DNA from 2 places in the Streptomyces sp. NPDC060028 genome. Region 2 is predicted to be linked to the other one. Evidence: riboswitches for the same ligand, from Rfam matches in the RefSeq annotation. Region 2 holds a riboswitch; the other holds the start of a gene.
What was found. A riboswitch is a leader RNA that binds a small molecule or an ion and turns the genes downstream of it on or off. The one in region 2 is predicted to bind cobalamin.

Region 1: another riboswitch for cobalamin. It lies ahead of ACFWBF_RS14805 (energy-coupling factor ABC transporter permease); the one in region 2 lies ahead of ACFWBF_RS10225 (cobalamin biosynthesis protein).

Annotation. Positions count from the first base shown of each region.
Region 1 is NZ_JBHWVJ010000024.1:76,375-86,454, forward strand. It holds gene glyA (serine hydroxymethyltransferase) at 1-886, shown strand, start outside; gene ACFWBF_RS14775 (APC family permease) at 1,054-2,700, shown strand; gene ACFWBF_RS14780 (L-serine ammonia-lyase) at 2,835-4,217, shown strand; gene ACFWBF_RS14785 (hypothetical protein) at 4,277-4,900, opposite strand; gene ACFWBF_RS14790 (SsgA family sporulation/cell division regulator) at 5,155-5,562, shown strand; gene ACFWBF_RS14795 (hypothetical protein) at 5,651-6,151, shown strand; gene ACFWBF_RS14800 (flavodoxin family protein) at 6,245-6,958, opposite strand; cobalamin riboswitch at 7,024-7,242, shown strand; gene ACFWBF_RS14805 (energy-coupling factor ABC transporter permease) at 7,271-7,972, shown strand; gene ACFWBF_RS14810 (energy-coupling factor ABC transporter substrate-binding protein) at 7,972-8,355, shown strand; gene cbiQ (cobalt ECF transporter T component CbiQ) at 8,360-9,109, shown strand; gene ACFWBF_RS14820 (ATP-binding cassette domain-containing protein) at 9,106-9,927, shown strand; gene ACFWBF_RS14825 (PadR family transcriptional regulator) at 9,980-10,080, shown strand, end outside.
Region 2 is NZ_JBHWVJ010000014.1:55,317-65,396, forward strand. It holds gene ACFWBF_RS10210 (alpha/beta hydrolase family protein) at 1-258, opposite strand, end outside; gene ACFWBF_RS10215 (anion permease) at 551-1,828, shown strand; gene ACFWBF_RS10220 (hypothetical protein) at 1,857-2,078, shown strand; cobalamin riboswitch at 2,203-2,346, shown strand; gene ACFWBF_RS10225 (cobalamin biosynthesis protein) at 2,384-3,346, shown strand; gene ACFWBF_RS10230 (cobyric acid synthase) at 3,343-4,863, shown strand; gene ACFWBF_RS10235 (putative cobaltochelatase) at 5,039-7,186, shown strand; gene cobO (cob(I)yrinic acid a,c-diamide adenosyltransferase) at 7,186-7,785, shown strand; gene ACFWBF_RS10245 (cobyrinate a,c-diamide synthase) at 7,779-9,179, shown strand; gene ACFWBF_RS10250 (ZIP family metal transporter) at 9,182-9,925, opposite strand; gene cobC (Rv2231c family pyridoxal phosphate-dependent protein CobC) at 10,024-10,080, shown strand, end outside.

The sequences.
Region 1 (10,080 bases), on a different contig from region 2:
CGGTCACCTGACCCACGGCATGAAGATCAACTTCTCCGGCAAGCTCTACAACGTGGTCCCGTACCACGTCGACGAGTCCGGCCAGGTGGACATGGCCGAGGTCGAGCGCCTCGCCAAGGAGTCCAAGCCGCAGCTGATCGTCGCCGGCTGGTCCGCCTACCCGCGCCAGCTGGACTTCGCCGCCTTCCGCCGCATCGCGGACGAGGTCGGCGCGTACCTGATGGTCGACATGGCGCACTTCGCGGGCCTGGTCGCCGCGGGTCTGCACCCGAACCCGGTGCCGCACGCCCACGTCGTGACCACCACCACGCACAAGACCCTCGGCGGTCCGCGCGGCGGTGTCATCCTGTCGACGCAGGAGCTGGCCAAGAAGATCAACTCCGCGGTCTTCCCGGGTCAGCAGGGCGGCCCGCTGGAGCACGTGATCGCCGCCAAGGCGGTCTCCTTCAAGGTCGCGGCCTCGGAGGAGTTCAAGGAGCGCCAGGTGCGCACCCTCGAAGGCGCGAAGATCATCGCCGAGCGCCTGGTGCAGCCCGACGTCACCGAGGTCGGCGTCTCCGTCCTGTCCGGCGGCACCGACGTGCACCTGGTCCTGGTCGACCTGCGCAACTCCGAGCTGGACGGCCAGCAGGCCGAGGACCGGCTCCACGAGATCGGCATCACGGTCAACCGGAACGCCATCCCGAACGACCCGCGGCCGCCGATGGTCACCTCGGGCCTGCGGATCGGTACGCCGGCCCTGGCGACGCGCGGTTTCGGCGCCGAGGACTTCACCGAGGTCGCGGAGATCATCGCGGCCGCGCTGAAGCCGGCGTACGACGGCGACGACCTCAAGGCGCGCGTCTCCGCGCTCGCCGCGAAGTTCCCGCTGTACCCGACGCTCTAGGCGACGGCCTGGGAGGGCCCGGCCTTGTTTGTACAGGGCCGGGCCCTTTTTCATGACCAAAGCCCCGGGTGGATGCGGCCCATTGCCACTGAATGAACCAAGAAATGGCAAATAGGCTCCGCGTGAGAGCAGGACGGCATCCCCCCGGCAGGACGGAAACGCAACGCATGGACATGAGCGCAGCCAACAAGAAGGGCCTCGGTCTCTTCTCGTTGATGATGATCGGCGTAGGTTCGATCTTCGGGTCGGGATGGCTCTTCGGCGCCGGCACGGCCGCCCAGGTCGCCGGTCCCGCGGCGCTCGTGGCCTGGGTCGTCGGCGCCATGTTCATCGGCATGATCGCCATGTCGTACGCCGAGGTCGGCGCGGCCTACCCGATCCCCGGCGGCATGGCCCGGTACGGCAGCCTCTCGCACGGCCCGGTGCTCGGCTTCATCACCGGCTGGGCGGTGTGGATCGCCGTGGCTTCGCTGATCCCGATCGAGTCGATCGCCGCGACCCAGTACATGTCCTCGTGGAGCTTCGGCTGGGCCGAGGACCTGGTCGACGCCGGGTCCCACCAGCTGACCACCTTCGGCATGTTCGTGGCGCTGGCCCTCACCGTCCTGCTGTGGCTGTCCTGCTACTGGTCGGTCCAGCTCCTGGCGAAGATCAACGCTGCCCTGACCGTGGTCAAGTTCGCCATCCCGGTCCTCGCGGTCGTCGCGCTGATCGCCTCCGGCTTCCACACCGAGAACTTCACGGCCCACGGGGGCTTCGCCCCGAACGGCTGGACCGCCGTCCTGACCGCCGTCACCACCTCCGGCGTGGTCTTCGCCTTCAACGGCTTCCAGGCCGTCGTCAACCTCGGCGGCGCCGCCAAGAACCCGGGCCGGGCCATCCCGATCGCCCTGGTCGGCGCGCTCTCCCTGGGCCTGGTGATCTACCTCGCCCTGCAGACGGCCTTCCTGGGCGCCGTACCGCCGGAGCACCTGGAGCAGGCGGGCGGCTGGTCGGGCGTGAACTTCAACTCGCCGTTCGCCGAGCTCGCCAAGCTGCTGATGATCCACTGGGTGGTGGTGATGCTCCAGTTCGGCGCCTTCATCTCCCCCGCCGGCTCCAACATCGCCAACGTCGCCTCGGCCGCGTACATGGTCCGCACCATCTCCGAGACCGGCTTCTTCCCCAAGCGGCTCATGCGGACCCACCCCGTGTACGGGACCGCGCGCCCGGCGATGTGGATGAACCTCGGCTTCTCCGTCCTGCTGCTGGTCACCGTCGGCCACAGCTGGAAGACCCTGGCCCCGGTCATCTCGGCCGCCATGGTCATCTCGTACCTGATCGGCCCGATCGCGGTGGGCGTCTTCCGCCGCACCAAGCCCGGTCTGCCCCGCCCCTTCCGGCTGCCCGCCGCGAAGATCCTCTGCCCGCTGACCTTCGTCTTCGCCGCCTGCGCGCTGTACTGGTCGAAGTGGCCGAACACCGGCATCGTCACCGCACTGACGCTGCTGGCCGCCCCGATCGCGGCGCTGGTGCTCTTCCGCAAGGGGGAGCGGAACCTCGGCCGGCAGTTCGCCCCGGCCTGGTGGATCGTCTTCTTCCTCGGCGCCCTGTCCCTGCTCTCCTGGCTCGGCTCCGCCGACTTCGGCGGCCGCGGAACCATCCCGGGCGGCTACGACATCGCCCTGGTGGCCGCCATGGCCTTGGTCACGTACTTCTGGGCCGTCCGCGCCGGCGTACGGGCCCACCAGGCGGGCCTGCCGGGCCCGGATCCCGTACTGGACGGCCCCGAGGCGACCGGGGCCGTACCGGAGCGCGAGCTGACCCACGCCTGACCGAAAGCTTTCCACCCCGTCGGGCAGCCGAGCTGTTCATCTCACCGCGTTAAGCTCGGCTGCCGGACAAAATCCGACCAATCCGCCTCTCCTGCCCCCTCCCACCCCACGAGCAGACAAGGGAGTCCGCCACCGTGGCCATCTCCGTCTTCGATCTCTTCTCCATCGGCATCGGTCCCTCCTCCTCCCACACGGTCGGTCCGATGCGGGCGGCACGCATGTTCGTGACCCGCCTGAAGAAGGACGGTGTCCTCGCGCAGACCGCCTCGGTACGCGCGGAGCTCTTCGGTTCCCTCGGCGCGACCGGCCACGGCCACGGCACCCCCAAGGCGGTCCTGCTGGGCCTGGAGGGCCACTCCCCCCGCACCGTGAACGTGGAGACGGCCGACGCCGAGGTCGAGCGCATCCGCCAGAGCGGCCGCCTGCGGCTGCTGGGCGCCGAGATAGGTGATGTGCACGAGATCGCCTTCGACGAGCCGAACCAGCTGATCCTGCACCGCCGCCGGTCCCTGCCGTACCACGCGAACGGCATGACCCTCTTCGCGTACGACGAGACCGGCGCGCCGCTGCTGGAAAAGACGTACTACTCGGTGGGCGGCGGCTTCGTCGTGGACGAGGACGCGGTCGGCGAGGACCGGATCAAGCTCGACGACACGGTCCTGAAGTACCCCTTCCGCTCGGGCGACGAGATGCTGCGCCTGGCGAACGAGACCGGCCTGTCGATCTCCTCCCTGATGCTGGAGAACGAGAAGGCCTGGCGCACCGAGGAAGAGATCCGCGAGGGCCTCCTGGAGATCTGGCGCGTCATGCAGTCCTGCGTCTCGCGCGGCATGTCCCGCGAGGGCATCCTCCCGGGCGGCCTGCGGGTCAAGCGCCGGGCCGCCTCGACGGCGCGCCAGCTGCGCACCGAGGGCGACCCGATGATGCACCGCAGCGAGTGGACGACGATCTACGCGATGGCGGTCAACGAGGAGAACGCGGCGGGCGGCCGCGTCGTCACCGCGCCGACGAACGGCGCGGCGGGCGTCCTGCCGGCCGTCCTGCACTACTACGTGAACTTCGTGCCGGGCGCCGACGAGGACGGCGTGGTCCGCTTCCTCCTCGCGGCGGGCGCGATCGGCATGCTCTTCAAGGAGAACGCCTCGATCTCGGGCGCCGAGGTCGGCTGCCAGGGCGAGGTCGGCTCGGCCTGCTCCATGGCGGCCGGCGCCCTCGCCGAGGTCCTGGGCGGCACCCCGGAGCAGGTCGAGAACGCGGCCGAGATCGGCATGGAGCACAACCTCGGCCTGACCTGCGACCCGGTCGGCGGCCTGGTCCAGATCCCCTGCATCGAGCGCAACGGCATGGCGGCGGTCAAGGCCGTCACCGCGGCCAAGATGGCGATGCGCGGCGACGGCACCCACAAGGTCTCCCTCGACAAGGTCATCAAGACCATGAAGGAGACCGGCGCCGACATGAAGGTCAAATACAAGGAGACCGCCCGCGGCGGCCTCGCGGTCAACGTCATCGAGTGCTGATCCGCCGCAACGACTGACGTGGGGGGCCCGGCGCACGCGCCGGGCCCCCCACGCGTGCACTAGCCGCGCGTGCGCAGGGCCTTCAGGCAGCCCTTGGCGAAGGCGTCCACCGCCGCGTCCAGGGCCTTGAGGCTCTCGGGGGTGGGTGGCGTCCGGGCGTCGGCGGTGACCGTCACGTCCAGCAGCAGGTTGCTGTCCCGGAGGTGGAGCTCGCGGACCTGGTGCAGTTCGGTGGGCTTGTCGTAGCCGAAGCGGAACGCCTCCTTCCCGACCCCCTGCACGGGCACGAGGCCGCTGTCCTTGACGTCCTTGGCCGTGTTCTCCCGGTCCCTGGCGTGGACGTCCCGGGCGAAGTCGACGCTCTCGGTGAAGGCGAAGTCCAGATCGACCTTGGCGTTCCCGTAGACCGCCGGGCCCGTCTCGACGAGGGGCTGTACGCACGTGAAGCCGGGCGCGCCGCCACCGCTGCGCCCCGAGCGGTCTGCGACCTCCTGGCGGGCCCCGAGCGGGTCGGCCAGCTCGCCGTACGGCAGCGCGTTGCAGATCTCCTCCGTCGCGACCCAGGGGTAGCCGCCCTTGCCGTCCTGCGAGACCTGCCGGTCCCCGTCGCCCCCGCAGCCGGCGGCCGCCACCGCGAGTGCCAGGGCGGTCAGCGCCCGTCCTGACCATCGGTGTCGCCGCATCCGGTGCTCCCCTGTCGCGCGGTCGGTCTCCACCCAACCACCTTGTCACGCAGGCGAGTTGCACGGGCCTGCAATCGCCGTTTCCGGGTCGGGAGCCGTGCCCCCGTCCGCCCCCGTGCGCCCCCGCCCCGCTGGCGGAAAAGGGTCCAGGGGCCCGGCCGGAGAGGACCTTCGGCACGGGGGTGGAGCCGCTGAGTGGGCTAACTTGCCCGAGTGGGTCGCGAATCCCCCACGCCGAGAGAGAGGCGGGCCGCATGTCCAGCACCGAACACCGCGTCCTTGCGCTCCGGTTGGAGGCGGTGCCCGTCCCGGTCCCACTGCGGGGCGTTTTCGTGTACCGCTCCGACCGCCCCTACGAGCTCGCCCTCGACTTCGAGGGCGCCGGGATGCACCTCGCGCGGTGGGTGTTCTCCCGGGAGCTGCTGCTCGACGGGCAGGCCTGCGCCACCGGCGAGGGCGACATCCAGGTCTGGCCGCGCCGGGAGGGCACCGAGCCGCGGATCTTCCTCGCCTTCAGCAACGGCGCGCAGAGCTGCCTGGTGTCCGCCCGGGCGAAGGACGTACGGGAGCTGTGCCGGCGGATGACGGAGCTGGTGCCGCGAGGGCAGGAGCAGCGCCACTACGACCTCGACGCCGAGCTGAGCGCCCTGCTCCTGCGCTGAGGGGCGGCCCCGGGAACCGCGGGCGCGGCGGCGGTGTCTTCATCTGTGACATCCGATGTCCCGTCTGAGGAGATTCGGAGGGACGCAAATGAACCACCTACGCCGCCGCCAGGTCACCGCCCTGATCACGGGCGCCCTGCTCACCGCGGGCGTCGCACTGGCCGCACCGGCCTCCGCCGCCACCCGCGCCCCGACCCCGCTCGTCGTGAACGCCCGCTGGGGCGGGCACTGCACGTACGACCGGCTGGTCATCGACCTCCAGGGGTACGTGCCCCCGGTCACGGTCACCCCCGTACCCGAGCTGGTCTACGACGGGTCCGGCAAGCCCGTGCCGCTGGCCGGGAAGCACTTCCTGTCGATCCGGCTGCACCCCGCCGCCGGGCACGACGACGCGGGGAACAACGTCTACCAGGGCCCGAAACTCCAGAAGATCCACCTGAGCAAGCTCAAGGGGATCGCCCTGACCGGCGACTACGAGGGCTACGTCACCTTCGGCGCCGCCTTCGACACCGCTCCCACCCACAGCACCTCCGTCCTGCACTCGCCCGAGCGGCTCGTCGTCGACTTCCCGCATCCCGCCACGTGCTGATCACCGGTGCCCGGGGCGTCGTACGCCCCGGGCACCGGATCCGCCCCAGCTCGCCGGGCGGAGTCTCATCTGGCCGCCGGACCCGAGGGGGCTTCAGCGGTGCTCGGGGTTCGGGAAGTCGAAGCGGCAGCCCGCGTCCCACTCGGAGCGCTGGTTGCCGTGCGCGGGCATGCCGCCGGCGCGCTTGAGCAGGGCGGCGAGGTGCATCAGGTTCCAGGACATGAAGGCCGTGTTCCGGTTGGTGAAGTCGTTCTGCGGGCCGCCCGATCCGGGGTCGAGGTACGAGGGTCCGGGCCCGGCCTCGCCGATCCAGCCGGCGTCGGCCTGCGGCGGGATCGCGTAGCCGAGGTGCTGGAGGCTGTAGAGGATGTTCATGGCGCAGTGCTTGACGCCGTCCTCGTTGCCGGTGATCAGCGCTCCGCCGACGCGCCCGTAGTAGGCGTACTGGCCGTGCTCGTTCAGGATCGAGGAACAGGCGTAGAGGCGCTCGATGACCTGCTTCATCACGGAGCTGTTGTCGCCGAGCCAGATCGGGCCGCACAGCACGAGGATGTCGGCGTCCATGATCTGGCTGTAGAGCACCGGCCACTGGTCGCTCTCCCAGCCGTGCTCGGTCATGTCCGGCCAGACGCCGGTGGCGATGTCGTGGTCCACGGCGCGGATCAGCGAGGTCCGCACGCCGGCCGCGGCCATGACGGCGCGGCTCTTGTCGATGAGGCCCTCGGTGTTGCTGGTCTCGGGCGAGCGTTTGAGCGTGCAGTTCACGTAGACGGCGGTCAGGTCCGAATAATCGAAGTCAGCGGCCACTCCCCCACCCTCCCGGCCGCCGTCCGGCCCGGCCACCGGACCGCGTCCGTCCGGATTGGGGCGGGTTGTTACTGGTCCGTCCGGGCGACTAGGGTCAGCGGGCCTTGGTGTTCGGGAAACCGGTGGGAAACCGGTGCGGCCCTCGCCACTGTGAACGGGAAGTCCGGCTCCACTCTTGCGGGAAGCCACTGGGCTGCGCGGGAGGTTCCGCGCCGCCCGGGAAGGCGGAGACAGGGCATCAGCACCCGTGAGCCAGGAGACCGGCCGGGGTGCGTTGTCCATCCACGAGGTGCTGGAGAGGTCTCCCCACTCATGCATATAGCCGAGGGGTTTTTGCCCCCCTTGCACGCGGTCGCCTGGGGCGCCGCGTCCGCTCCCTTTGTCGTACACGGCGTCCGCGCCCTCACCCGCGAGGTGAAGGCCAATCCGGAGAGCACTCTGCTCCTCGGGGCGTCCGGAGCGTTTACCTTTGTCCTTTCCGCCCTGAAGATCCCTTCGGTGACGGGCAGTTGCTCACACCCCACCGGCACCGGGCTCGGCGCGATCCTGTTCCGGCCGCCGATCATGGCGGTGCTCGGCACGATCACCCTGCTCTTCCAGGCCCTGCTGCTGGCCCACGGCGGCCTGACCACCCTCGGCGCCAACGTCTTCTCGATGGCCATCGCGGGCCCCTGGGCGGGCTACGGGGTCTACCGGCTGCTGCGGCGCTTCGACGTCCCGCTGATGGTGACCGTCTTCTTCGGCGCCTTCTTCGCCGACCTGGTCACCTACTGCGTCACCTCCGTCCAGCTGGCGCTGGCCTTCCCCGACGAGGCCACCGGATTCCTCGGCTCGCTCGAGAAGTTCAGCGAGATCTTCGCGCTCACGCAGATCCCGCTCGCGGTGAGCGAGGGCCTGCTGACCGTGCTCGTGATGCGGCTGCTGATCCAGTCGAGCAAGTCGGACCTGGTCCGGCTCGGCGTCGCGAAGCTCACCGCCGCCAAGGGCGCCACGAAGCAGGAGGCGGCGCTGTGATGAGCCGGAACGCGAAGATCAACACCCTGCTGCTGCTCCTGGTCGCGGCGCTCGCCGTCCTCCCGCTCGCGCTGGGGCTGGGCGATGACAAGGAGGAGCCGTTCACGGGCGCCGACGCCCAGGCGGAGTCGGCGATCACCGAGCTGAAGCCGGACTACGAGCCGTGGTTCTCGCCCCTGTACGAGCCCCCGTCCGGGGAGGTGGAGTCCGCGCTGTTCGCCCTCCAGGCGGCGCTCGGCGCGGGGGTGCTCGCGTACTACTTCGGCGTCCGCAAGGGCCGCCGCCAGGGCGCGGCGCAGGCCGCCGCCGCCTCGGACACTGCCTCGGTCTCCTCCCCGGTCGGCGCCCCGGTCGCCGCGCCGGCCGCCGCGCCGGAGGCGTAGCGCGGTGCTGCCGATCGACGTCGCGGCGCACGGCAGCCGCTGGCGCCACCGCCACCCGCTGGAGAAGGCGCTGCTGGGGGTCGGGCTGACCGTCACCGCGGTGTGCCTGCCGCCGTGGCCCGGCGGGCCCCTGGTCGCCGCCGCCGCCCTCGCGCTGCTCCTCGGCCCCGCCGGGGTGTCCCGGCGGCAGTTGTGGCGGGCCTTCCGGGCCCCGCTGGGCTTCTGCCTGACCGGCGCGCTGCCGCTGCTGTTCGCCGTCGGCGGTCCCGCCGGGTTCGTCTCGCTCGCCTCCGACGGCCCGCGCCATGCGACGGAACTCCTGCTGCGCACCTCGGCGGCCTCCCTCGGCCTGCTGCTGTTCGCCTTCACCACCCCCGTCTCGGACGTGCTGCCGCGGCTGGTGCGGGCGGGGGTGCCGGCCCCGGTGGTGGACGTGGCCCTGGTCATGTACCGGATCGGCTTCCTGCTGCTGGACTCGATGGCCCAGGTCCGCCAGGCCCAGGCGGCCCGCCTCGGGCACACCGGCCGGGCCGCGGTGTGGCGTTCCCTCGCGGGTCTCGCCGCGACCTCGTTCGTACGGGCCTTCGACCGCGCGGCGCGGCTCCAGGTGGGGCTGGCCGGGCGGGGTTACGACGGGGCGCTGCGGGTGCTCGTACCGCAGGCCGCGCTGTCGTGGCGGTTCCTCGCGGCGACCGGCGCCCTGCTGAGCGCACTGATCACCCTGACTCTCCTGCTGAAGGGGCTTTACCTGTGAGGCCGTTGGTGGAACTGGTGGATGCGGGCTACGCGTACGAGGACGGCCCGGCCGTCCTGTCCGGCGTGGACTTCGGCATCACGCAGGGCCGGGCGCTGGTGCTGCTGGGCCGCAACGGCAGCGGGAAGACCACGCTGATGCGGCTGCTGAGCGGGGGCCTTCGGCCGGGCACGGGCGCGCTGCGGCTCGACGGCGCGGAGGTGAGCCACGACCGCAAGGGCCTGACGCGCCTGCGCACGGCGGTCCAGCTGGTGGTCCAGGACCCGGACGACCAGCTCTTCGCCGCCTCGGTGGAACAGGACGTGTCCTTCGGCCCGATGAACCTGGGCCTGGCGCCCGAGGAGGTACGGGCCCGCGTGGACTCGGCGCTGGCCGCGCTGGACATCACGGCCCTGCGCGACCGCCCGACGCACCTGCTCTCGTACGGGCAGCGCAAGCGCGCGGCCATCGCGGGGGCGGTGGCGATGGCGCCGCGCGTGCTGATCCTGGACGAGCCGACGGCGGGCCTCGACCCGGACGGGCAGGAGCGGCTGCTGGACGCCCTGGCGGGCCTGCGCGAACGGGGCACCACGGTGGTCATGGCCACGCACGACGTGGACCTGGCGGTCCGCTGGGCCGACGACGCGGCGCTCCTGACCCCGTCGGGCATCCGCCTCGGCCCGGCCGAGACCCTCCTGTCGGACCCCGCCCTGCTGGCCTCGGCGGGCCTGCGCCGGGCCTGGTCCCCGACGGTGACGGCCTTCCTGCGCGCCCACGGCCTGCTGGGCCCGGACGCCCCCGGCCCGCGCATCCCGGAGGCGTTGGCCGCCTGGCGGTAGACGACGACGGCGCCGCAGGTCCCGCGGGCCCCCGCAAACTTAGGATGGCCGCATGTCGCTGCCGCACGCCATCCTCACCGCCCTGCTCGAGAAGCCCTCGTCCGGGCTGGAGCTGACCCGGCGGTTCGACAAGTCGATCGGCTACTTCTGGTC
Region 2 (10,080 bases):
GACCGCGTGCACCCCGGGCGCGGTCAGTCCGTAGGTACCGGCGCGCAGGGAGGCCAGGGAGCGGGTCAGTTCGATGCGGCCGGCGGCGGTGGAGTGGACGCTGAGCCGGGGCCCGCCGGGCAGGGGGCGGCCGAGCTCGGGCCGCAGCGCCGCGTCGGCGGCGTACCGGCCGGCCAGGACGGCGGCCACGACCGCGGCCGCGCCGGTACCCAGGAGGGTCGTGGTGACGGCCGCTGCCGTCGCTGTAGCGGTGCGCACCGCTCCAGTGTCGGGGCCGGGGCTCCCGGGGGCCACCGGGCGCGCCACGGAGGGTGATCTGGATCTCCTCGCGGGGCCGTGCGAGGGAGCCGGGGCGCCGGAAGTCCCTTGCCGTGGGTTCCGTTCACCGGGCCCTGACGTGCATTAATGGGTATATCTACGCCAGTGGGGGGACAAACGTCCCGATCACACGTCTCGGGCAGACACCACACCGCCCATGTCAGTTCACCTTCCGTTCATCCAGGTTGCTTACGGTCCACGAGCCACTGACGTCAAACAGAAGCCTGGGTAAATGGAGCACATAACGCTTCTCCTCGGGATCGTGATCATCACCGCTCTCGTGTTCGACTTCACGAACGGTTTTCACGACACGGCCAACGCGATGGCCACCACCATCTCGACCGGCGCCCTCAAGCCCAAGACTGCGGTGGCCATGTCCGCCGTGCTGAACCTCGTTGGCGCGTTCATGTCCGTGGAGGTCGCCAAGACGATCTCCAAGGGCCTGGTCAACGAAGAGGGCATTCAGCCAGAAGTGATCTTCGCCGCCCTGGTCGGCGCGATCCTCTGGAACCTGGTCACCTGGCTCGTCGGGCTCCCCTCCAGCTCTTCCCACGCCCTCATGGGCGGTCTGATCGGTGCCGCGGTCGCCTCCGCCGGCCTCGACGCCGTCAACGGCAGCGTCGTCGTCACCAAGGTGCTCATCCCCGCGCTCGCCGCGCCCCTGGTCGCCGGAATCGCCGCGCTGCTGGCCGCCAAGGTCACGTACAAGCTCGGCAACAAGGTCGGCGAGAAGACCTCCACCAAGGGCTACCGCGCCGGCCAGATCGCCTCGGCCGGTCTCGTCTCCCTCGCGCACGGCACCAACGACGCGCAGAAGACGATGGGCATCATCACCCTGGCGCTGATCGCCGGCGGTGCGCTCGCCCCCGGCTCCAACCCGCCGGTGTGGGTCATCGTCTCCGCCGGCATGGCCATCGCGCTGGGCACCTCCCTGGGCGGCTGGCGCATCATCCGCACCATGGGCAGCGGTCTGACCGAGCTGCAGCCGCAGCAGGGCTTCGCCGCCCAGACCTCGGCCGCCAGCGTCATCCTGGCCTCTTCCAGCCTCGGCTTCTCCCTCTCCACCACCCACGCCTGCTCCGGCGCGGTCATGGGTGCGGGCCTGGGCCGCAAGGGCGGTGTGGTCCGCTGGTCCACCGCCACCCGCATGTTCATCGCCTGGGGCCTGACCCTGCCGGCCGCGGCCCTGGTCGCCTCCGGCGCCGAGCTGGTCATGCGGACCGGTGACGTCGGCGTCGTCGCCGTCGCGCTCTTCCTGGTCGCCTCCTGCTTCGCCATCTGGGTCATCTCCCGCCGCCAGGTCGTCGACCACCACAACGTCAACGACGTGGAGCCGCTCGCCGCCACCGAGGCGGAGCAGCCCGGCGTGGTCACCGCCGCCATGGCCGCCGTGGCCGTCCCGCCGACCGCGGGCACGACCGCCGCGGTGACGGACGAAGACCTCAAGGCCACCATCCCGGCCGCGACGGCGACCCTCACGACCCCTGCGGCTCCGGCCGCCGCGGTCTGACCCCGAGAACGACAGAGGAAACGGCAGTATGAAGATCGACTGGGCAGCACTCGGCTCCGTCTTCGGGGTCAGCCTCTCCGCCACCGTCGCGCTCGTGGCCCTCTTCACCCTGGGTCTCGTGGGCCTCTCCAAGCACGAGTCCGCCACCGAGCAGGGCGGCGCCGCCACCCTGGCCCGCAGCGGCGCGTACGCCTGCTTCGCGCTGTGCGCGGTGGCCGTGACGTACGGCATCTACCTGATCATCAGCTGAGGCACCTGCGCACCACGCGTCAAGGCTCCCTCCGGGTTTGTCCCGGGGGGAGCTTTCGCATACCTCGTCGCCTACCCCGTCGCCTGCCCCGTCCCAGGTCAACGGCGAGTTGACGGGCCTTCGCGGTGCGTGGTGGACTGCCCGAGCCAATACGGCGGCATGGAGAGGAAGTCCGGTGCGAATCCGGCGCGGTCCCGCCACTGTCACCGGACCACTCGGCCGAGTGCGATCCGGGAGCCAGGAACTCTCGTCGCCGGTCACGTCGAACCAGGGCGCGGACCCTGAGTGAGGACATACCTGCCACCATGCGTGCCGATCGCGTTTTCGCGTACGGGGCCACGGCGGGCCTGATCGGCGACCGGATCCTCGGGGATCCGCGCCGAGGGCACCCCGTGGCAGCCTTCGGACGAACCGCCGCCGCCGTCGAGCGCGCCCTGTGGCGCGACGACCGCGCCCGAGGCGTCCTGCACACCCTGCTGTGCGCCGGGGGCGCGGCCGCCGTCGGCGCGCTGGGCGCGCGAGCCGTGCGCTCCCGGCCCGCGGCAGCCCGTATCGCCCTGACCGCGGCCGCCACCTGGGCCGTCGTGGGCGGCACCTCGCTGGGCCGGGAGGCCCGCGCCATCGGCGGGGCGCTCGCCGCCGGGGACGCCGAGGTGGCCCGGGAGCGGCTGCCTCACCTGTGCGGGCGCGACCCACAGGCCCTGGACGAGCAGCAGATGGCCCGCGCCGTCGTGGAGTCGGTCGCCGAGAACACCTCCGACGCGGTCGTCGGGGCCCTGGTGTGGGGAGCCCTCGCCGGCGTCCCCGGGCTGCTCGCGTTCCGCGCGGTGAACACCCTGGACGCGATGGTCGGCCACAAGTCGCCCCGCCACCTGCGCTACGGCTGGGCCTCCGCCCGGCTGGACGACGTCGCGGGCTGGCCGGGCGCCCGGCTGACCGCGCTCGCCGCCGTGGTGGCCGGCCCCGACCGGCGGGGGGCCGTACGGGCCTGGCGCGCGGACGCCGCCGCCCACCCGAGCCCCAACGCCGGGCCCGTGGAGGCCTCGTTCGCCGGGGCGCTCGGCGTACGGCTGGGCGGGACGCTCGCGTACGGGGGCCGGGTCGAGCACCGGGCCGTGCTGAACGGCGGGGCGGGGCGGCCCGTGGAGGTCGCGGACATCGAGCGGGCGGTACGTCTTTCGCGGCAGGTGACGTGGCTGGCGCTGGGGGCCTGCGTGGCGGCCCGGCTGCTGGTCTCCCGTACGAAGAGGAAGGGGCGGCGCGCATGAGCGGCGCGAGGCGCGGCGGCGGACTGCTGGTCGCCGGTACGACATCGGACGCGGGCAAGAGCGTGGTCACGGCGGGCATCTGCCGCTGGCTGGCCCGACAGGGCGTCAAGGTGGCCCCGTTCAAGGCGCAGAACATGTCGCTGAACTCGTTCGTGACGCGGGAGGGCGCCGAGATCGGGCGGGCGCAGGCGATGCAGGCGCAGGCCGCGCGCGTGGAGCCGACCGCGTTGATGAACCCGGTGCTGCTCAAGCCCGGCAGCGACCGGAGCAGCCAGGTGGTGCTGCTGGGCAAGCCGGTGGGCGAGATGAGCGCCCGTGGCTACCACGGGGGGCGCCAGGAGCAGCTGCTCGGCATCGTCACGGACTGCCTGGAGCAGCTGCGGGGCACGTATGACGCCGTGATCTGCGAGGGGGCGGGGAGTCCGGCCGAGATCAACCTGCGCCGGACCGACATCGTGAACATGGGGATCGCGCGGGCCGCGCGGTTCCCGGTGGTGGTGGTCGGGGACATCGACCGGGGCGGGGTCTTCGCGTCCTTCTTCGGGACGACGGCGCTGCTGTCGCCCGAGGACCAGTCGCTGATCGCCGGGTACCTGGTGAACAAGTTCCGCGGCGACGTCTCGCTGCTCGAGCCCGGCATGGAGATGCTGCGCGGGCTCACGGGGCGGGCGACGTACGGGGTGCTGCCGTTCCAGCACGGGCTCGGCATCGACGAGGAGGACGGACTGCGGGTCTCGCTGCGCGGCGCGGTACGGGAGTCCGTGGTCGCCCCGCCGGTCGGCGAGGACGTGCTGCGGGTCGCGGTGTGCGCGGTGCCGCTGATGTCGAACTTCACGGACGTGGACGCGCTCGCGGCGGAGCCGGGAGTGGTCGTGCGGTTCGTGGACCGGGCGGAGGAACTCGCCGACGCGGACCTGGTCGTCGTGCCCGGCACCCGCGGCACGGTCAGGGCCCTGGCCTGGCTGCGCGAGCGCGGCCTCGCGGACGCGCTGGTGCGGCGGGCCGCGCAGGGGCGGCCGGTGCTGGGGATCTGCGGCGGGTTCCAGGTCCTGGGCGAGCACATCGAGGACGAGGTCGAATCCCGGGCGGGAGCGGTGGACGGCCTCGGCCTGCTGCCGGTACGCATCCGCTTCGAGCGGGAGAAGACCCTCGCGCGGCCGGTGGGCTCGGCGCTCGGCGAGCCGGTCGAGGGGTACGAGATCCACCACGGCGTGGCCGAAGTCCTGGGCGGGACCCCGTTCCTGGACGGATGCCGGGTCGGTTCGGTGTGGGGGACGCACTGGCACGGCTCGCTGGAGTCGGACGGCTTCCGCCGGGCGTTCCTGCGCGAGGTGGCCTCGGCGGCCGGGCGCCGCTTCGTCCCGGCCCCGGACACGTCCTTCGCCGCGCTGCGGGAGGAACAGCTGGACCTGCTGGGGGACTTGATCGAGGAACACGCCGATACCGCTGCGCTGCTGCGGCTGATCGAGTCGGGCGCCCCGACGGGCCTGCCCTTTCTACCGCCGGGCGCCCCGTGACGGGCCGGGCCCTGCGAGGCTCTCCCCCACCCCGCCCCTTCCCGAAACTGGGCTCCGCCCAGACCCGGTCCTCAAACGCCGGACGGGCTGACTTTCAGCCCCGCCGGCGTTTGAGGCGCGGGGTCCGGGGCGGAGCCCCGGCAACGGTCCGCACACTAGAAGGAGTGAGCAACGCATGAGCACGCCCTACCCGTTCACCGCACTGGTCGGCCAGAGCGACCTGCGGCTCGCGCTCCTGCTCAACGCGGTGAGCCCCGCGGTCGGCGGCGTGCTCGTGCGCGGCGAGAAGGGGACCGCCAAGTCCACCGCCGTCCGCGCCCTGTCCACCCTGCTGCCGCAGGTGGACGTCGTACCCGGCTGCCGCTTCAGCTGCGCGCCCACCGCGCCCGACCCCGCCTGCCCCGACGGCCCCCACGAGTCCGGCCCCGGCGCCGCCCGCCCCGCCCGCATGGTGGAGCTGCCCGTCGGCGCCTCCGAGGACCGCCTCGTCGGCGCCCTCGACATCGAACGCGCCCTCGCCGAGGGCGTGAAGGCCTTCGAGCCCGGCCTGCTCGCCGACGCGCACCGCGGGATCCTGTACGTCGACGAGGTCAACCTGCTCCACGACCACCTGATCGACCTCCTGCTCGACGCCGCCGCGATGGGCGCCTCCTACGTCGAGCGCGAGGGAGTCTCGGTCCGCCACGCGGCCCGCTTCCTGCTCGTCGGCACGATGAACCCCGAGGAGGGCGAGCTCCGGCCGCAGCTCCTGGACCGGTTCGGGCTGACCGTCGAGGTCGCGGCCTCGCGGGAACCCGCCCAGCGCGTGGAGGTGGTGCGCCGCCGCCTCGCGTACGAGGACGATCCCGCGGGCTTCGCGACCCGGTGGGCCGGAGACGAACACGAGGTCCGCGCCCGGGTGGTGGCCGCGCGGGCGCTGCTCCCGCAGGTCGTCCTCGGGGACAACTCGCTGCTCCAGATCGCCGCGACCTGCGCCGCCTTCGAGGTCGACGGCATGCGCGCCGACATCGTGATGGCCCGTACCGCGACCGCGCTGGCCGCGTGGGCCGGACGGACCGGCGTACGCAAGGAGGACGTACGGCAGGCCGCGCTGCTGGCGCTCCCCCACCGGCGGCGCCGCAACCCCTTCGACGCGCCGGGACTCGACGAGGACAAGCTCGACGAGATCCTGGACCGCTTCCCCGACGAGGAACCGGACCACGACCCCGACCCGGACCCGGAGCCCGAGGGCCCGGACGACGGCGGCGACGGCGGCGACGGCAGCGACGGCCCGGACGGCGACGGCGGCGGCGTGCCCCCGCAGGGCGAAGGCCCGCACGGCGACGCCGAGACCCCGGAATCCGGAACTCCGGACGACCCCGCGCAGGCTCCGGCCGAGGAGCCGGCCCCCGCGCAGGCCGAGGCCCCCGAGGGGCAGCCCTCCGCCCGGGGAGCGGACGCGCCCGAGCAGGCCGCCGTACGGGCCGGCGAGCCGTTCCGCACCAAGATGCTCAGCGTCCCCGGGCTCGGCGAGGGCGCGGCCGGACGCCGTTCGCGCGCCCGCACCGCGCACGGCCGCACCACCGGCGCCGTCCGCCCCCGGGGCCAGCTGACGAAGCTGCACCTCGCCGCGACCATCCAGGCCGCCGCCCCGCACCAGAAGGCGCGCGGCCGCAGCGGGCGCGGGCTCGTGGTGCGCGGGGACGACCTGCGCCAGGCGACGCGCGAAGGACGCGAGGGCAACCTCGTGCTGTTCGTGGTCGACGCCTCCGGCTCGATGGCCGCCCGGCAGCGCATGAGCGCGGTCAAGGGCGCGGTCCTCTCGCTCCTGCTGGACGCCTACCAGCGGCGCGACAAGGTCGGCCTGATCACCTTCCGGGGAGCGGCCGCCGAACTGGCCCTGCCGCCCACCTCGTCCGTCGACGCCGCCGCGGCCCGTCTGGAGCGGCTGCCGACCGGCGGCCGCACCCCGCTGGCCGCCGGGCTGCTCAAGGCCCACGAGGTGCTGCGCATCGAGCGGCTGCGCGACCCGTCGCGCAGGCCGCTGCTCGTGGTCGTCACCGACGGGCGGGCCACCTCGGCCGGCTCCCTCGGCGGCGATCCGCGCGCCCTCGCGGGCCGCGGGGCCCGGCTGCTCGCGGCCGAAGGGGTCGCGTCGGTGGTCGTGGACTGCGAGACCGGCCCGGTCCGGCTGGGGCTGGCCGGCGTGCTGGCCGCCGATCTGGGCGGTCCGGCCGTCAGCCTCGACGGGCTGCGGGCCGACTCGCTGGCCGGGCTCGTCAAGAACGTACGTACATCCGTCGCATCCCACGCTTCGCACAGCAGCAACAGGAGGGCCGCGTAATGCCTCAGGGACAGCCGACCGTCGTTCCCGACGACGGACTCACGACGCGTCAGCGCCGTAACCGCCCGCTCGTCTTCGTCCACACCGGACCGGGCAAGGGCAAGTCGACCGCCGCCTTCGGGCTGGCGCTGCGCGCCTGGAACCAGGGCTGGCCGATCGGGGTGTTCCAGTTCGTCAAGTCGGCGAAGTGGAAGGTCGGCGAGGAGAACGCGCTCAAGGTGCTCGGCGCCTCCGGCGAGGGCGGCACGGTCGTCTGGCACAAGATGGGCGAGGGCTGGTCCTGGGTCCAGCGCGACGCCCAGCTCGACAACGAGCAGGCGGCCAAGGAGGGCTGGGAGCAGGTCAAGCGCGACCTGGCCGCCGAGACGCACCGGCTGTACGTGCTGGACGAGTTCGCGTACCCGATGCACTGGGGCTGGATCGACGTGGACGAGGTCATCGAGGTGCTGCGCAACCGTCCCGGTACCCAGCACGTGGTGATCACCGGCCGCAACGCGCCGGAGAAGCTGGTGGAGTTCGCGGACCTCGTCACCGAGATGACCAAGGTCAAGCACCCGATGGACGCCGGCCAGAAGGGCCAGAAGGGCATCGAGTGGTGACCTCGCTCAACGTACCGCGGCTGGTCGTCGCCGCGCCGTCCTCCGGCAGCGGCAAGACCACCGTCGCGACGGGCCTGATGGCGGCCTTCTCGGAGCGCGGCCTCGCCGTGTCCCCGCACAAGGCCGGGCCCGACTACATCGACCCCGGCTACCACGCGCTGGCCACCGGCCGGCCGGGGCGCAACCTGGACGCCTTCATGTGCGGGCCCGAGCTGGTCGGCCCGCTGTTCGCGCACGGGGCGGCGGGGTGTGACCTCGCGGTCGTCGAGGGCGTGATGGGGCTGTACGACGGGGCCGCGGGGCGGGGCGAGCTGGCGTCGACGGCGCAGGTCGCGAAGCTGCTGCGGGCGCCGGTGGTGCTCGTGGTGGACGCGTCCTCGCAGTCGCGGTCGGTGGCGGCGCTGGTGCACGGCTTCGCCTCGTTCGACCCGCAGGTCCGGCTGGGGGGCGTGATCCTGAACAAGGTCGGCTCCGACCGGCACGAGGTGATGCTGCGGGAGGCCCTGGAGGAGGCCGGGATGCCGGTACTGGGCGTCCTGCGGCGGGCCCCCCAGGTCGCCGCGCCGTCCCGCCACCTGGGCCTGGTCCCGGTCGCGGAACGCCGCGCCGACGCGCTCGCCGCGGTGGCGGCCCTGGCCGAGCAGGTCCGGGCCGGCTGCGACCTGGACGCGCTGATGGCCCTGGCCCGGACCGCTCCGCCGATGGCGTGCGAGCCGTGGTCCCCGGAGGGGGCCGATCCGGCCTCGCCGGCATGTGAGGCGCGGGATCTGGGGCGGAGCCCCGGCCGGCCCCCCGTCATCGCCGTCGCGGGCGGCCCGGCGTTCACGTTCTCCTACGCCGAGCACGCGGAACTGCTCAACGCCGCCGGAGCGGAGGTCGTGACCTTCGACCCCTTGCGCGACGAGTCGCTCCCGGAACACACTGCCGGCCTGGTCATCGGCGGCGGTTTCCCCGAGGTGTACGCGCCCGAGCTGTCCGCCAACGAGCGGCTGCGCGAGGCCGTGGCGGCATTCGCCGCACGAGGCGGCCCCGTGGCCGCCGAGTGCGCCGGGCTGCTCTACCTCGCCCGGTCGCTCGACGGGAAGCCCATGTGCGGGGTGCTCGACGCCGACGCGCGGATGTCGGAGCGCCTCACCCTCGGCTACCGCGAGGCGGTGGCGGTGTCCGACAGCCCGCTCGCGGCCACCGGCACCCGGCTGCGCGGCCACGAGTTCCACCGCACGGTGGTCGAGCCCGGCGCCGGAGCCGCGCCCGCATGGGGGTTCACCCGTCCGGAGCGCCGCGTCGAGGGCTTCGTACAGCAGGGCGTGCACGCGAGCTACCTGCACACGCACTGGGCGGCGGAGCCTTCCGTCGCGCTCCGGTTCGCCCGAGCCGCGGCCGGCAACCGGTGAGGTCACTCCGCGAGGCCCACGACCAGCCAGATCCCGGCCACCCCGCCCACCGTGCACATCAGCGTGGACAGGGCGGGGTGCTTGTGGTGCGCCTCGGGCAGGATCTCGGCGGCCGCCAGGTACAGCAGCACCCCGCCGAAGAAGCCGAGGTACGCACCGAGCGGTTCCTCCGGAAGGGTGAACAGCAGAGTGGACGCCGCTCCCACCACGGGCGCCAGCGCGTCCGCGAAGAGCATCATCAGGGCCTTGCGGCGGGCATTGCCGTAGAGCCGGGTGAGCGTGTACGTGTTGAACCCGTCGGCGAAGTCGTGGGTGATGACGGCCAGCGCCACGGCCACGCCCATCCCGCCGCCGACCTGGAAGGCGGCGCCCAGGGCCACCCCGTCGGCGAGGCTGTGGCCGACCATCGCCGCGGCCGCGGTCAGGCCGACCTCCGGGGCCCGGCCCTGGCCCGCGTGCCCGTCGTCGTTGTCGGCGCCGTGCGCGGCCTGGCGGACGGCCAGGACGCGTTCCGCGACGTGCGCGACGAGGAACCCGCCGACGAACAGCAGCAGGGCGAGCGGGACGCCGAAGACCTTCCCGCCCGCCGCCCGCAGTGCCTCGGGCAGCAGGTCGAGGCCGACCACGCCGAGCATCAACCCCCCGGCCAGGCCCAGCACCAGGTGGCGGCGGTCGGTGACGCGCTGCGCCGTCCATCCGCCTGCCAGGGTCATCAGGAACGCACCCAACGCCACGATCACGGCCATGTGCCCCTGAATACCGATTCCTCGCCGTGCGCGCACTTCCCCGCGCGGGTAGCGGACCACGGACTGTTGACGAAGACGACGGAAGAGGGGTGATCCCGGTGGGCGAGTACGCGGCGCAGCTGGTGGTCGGTGTGGGCGGCCGCGCGGGGGTTTCC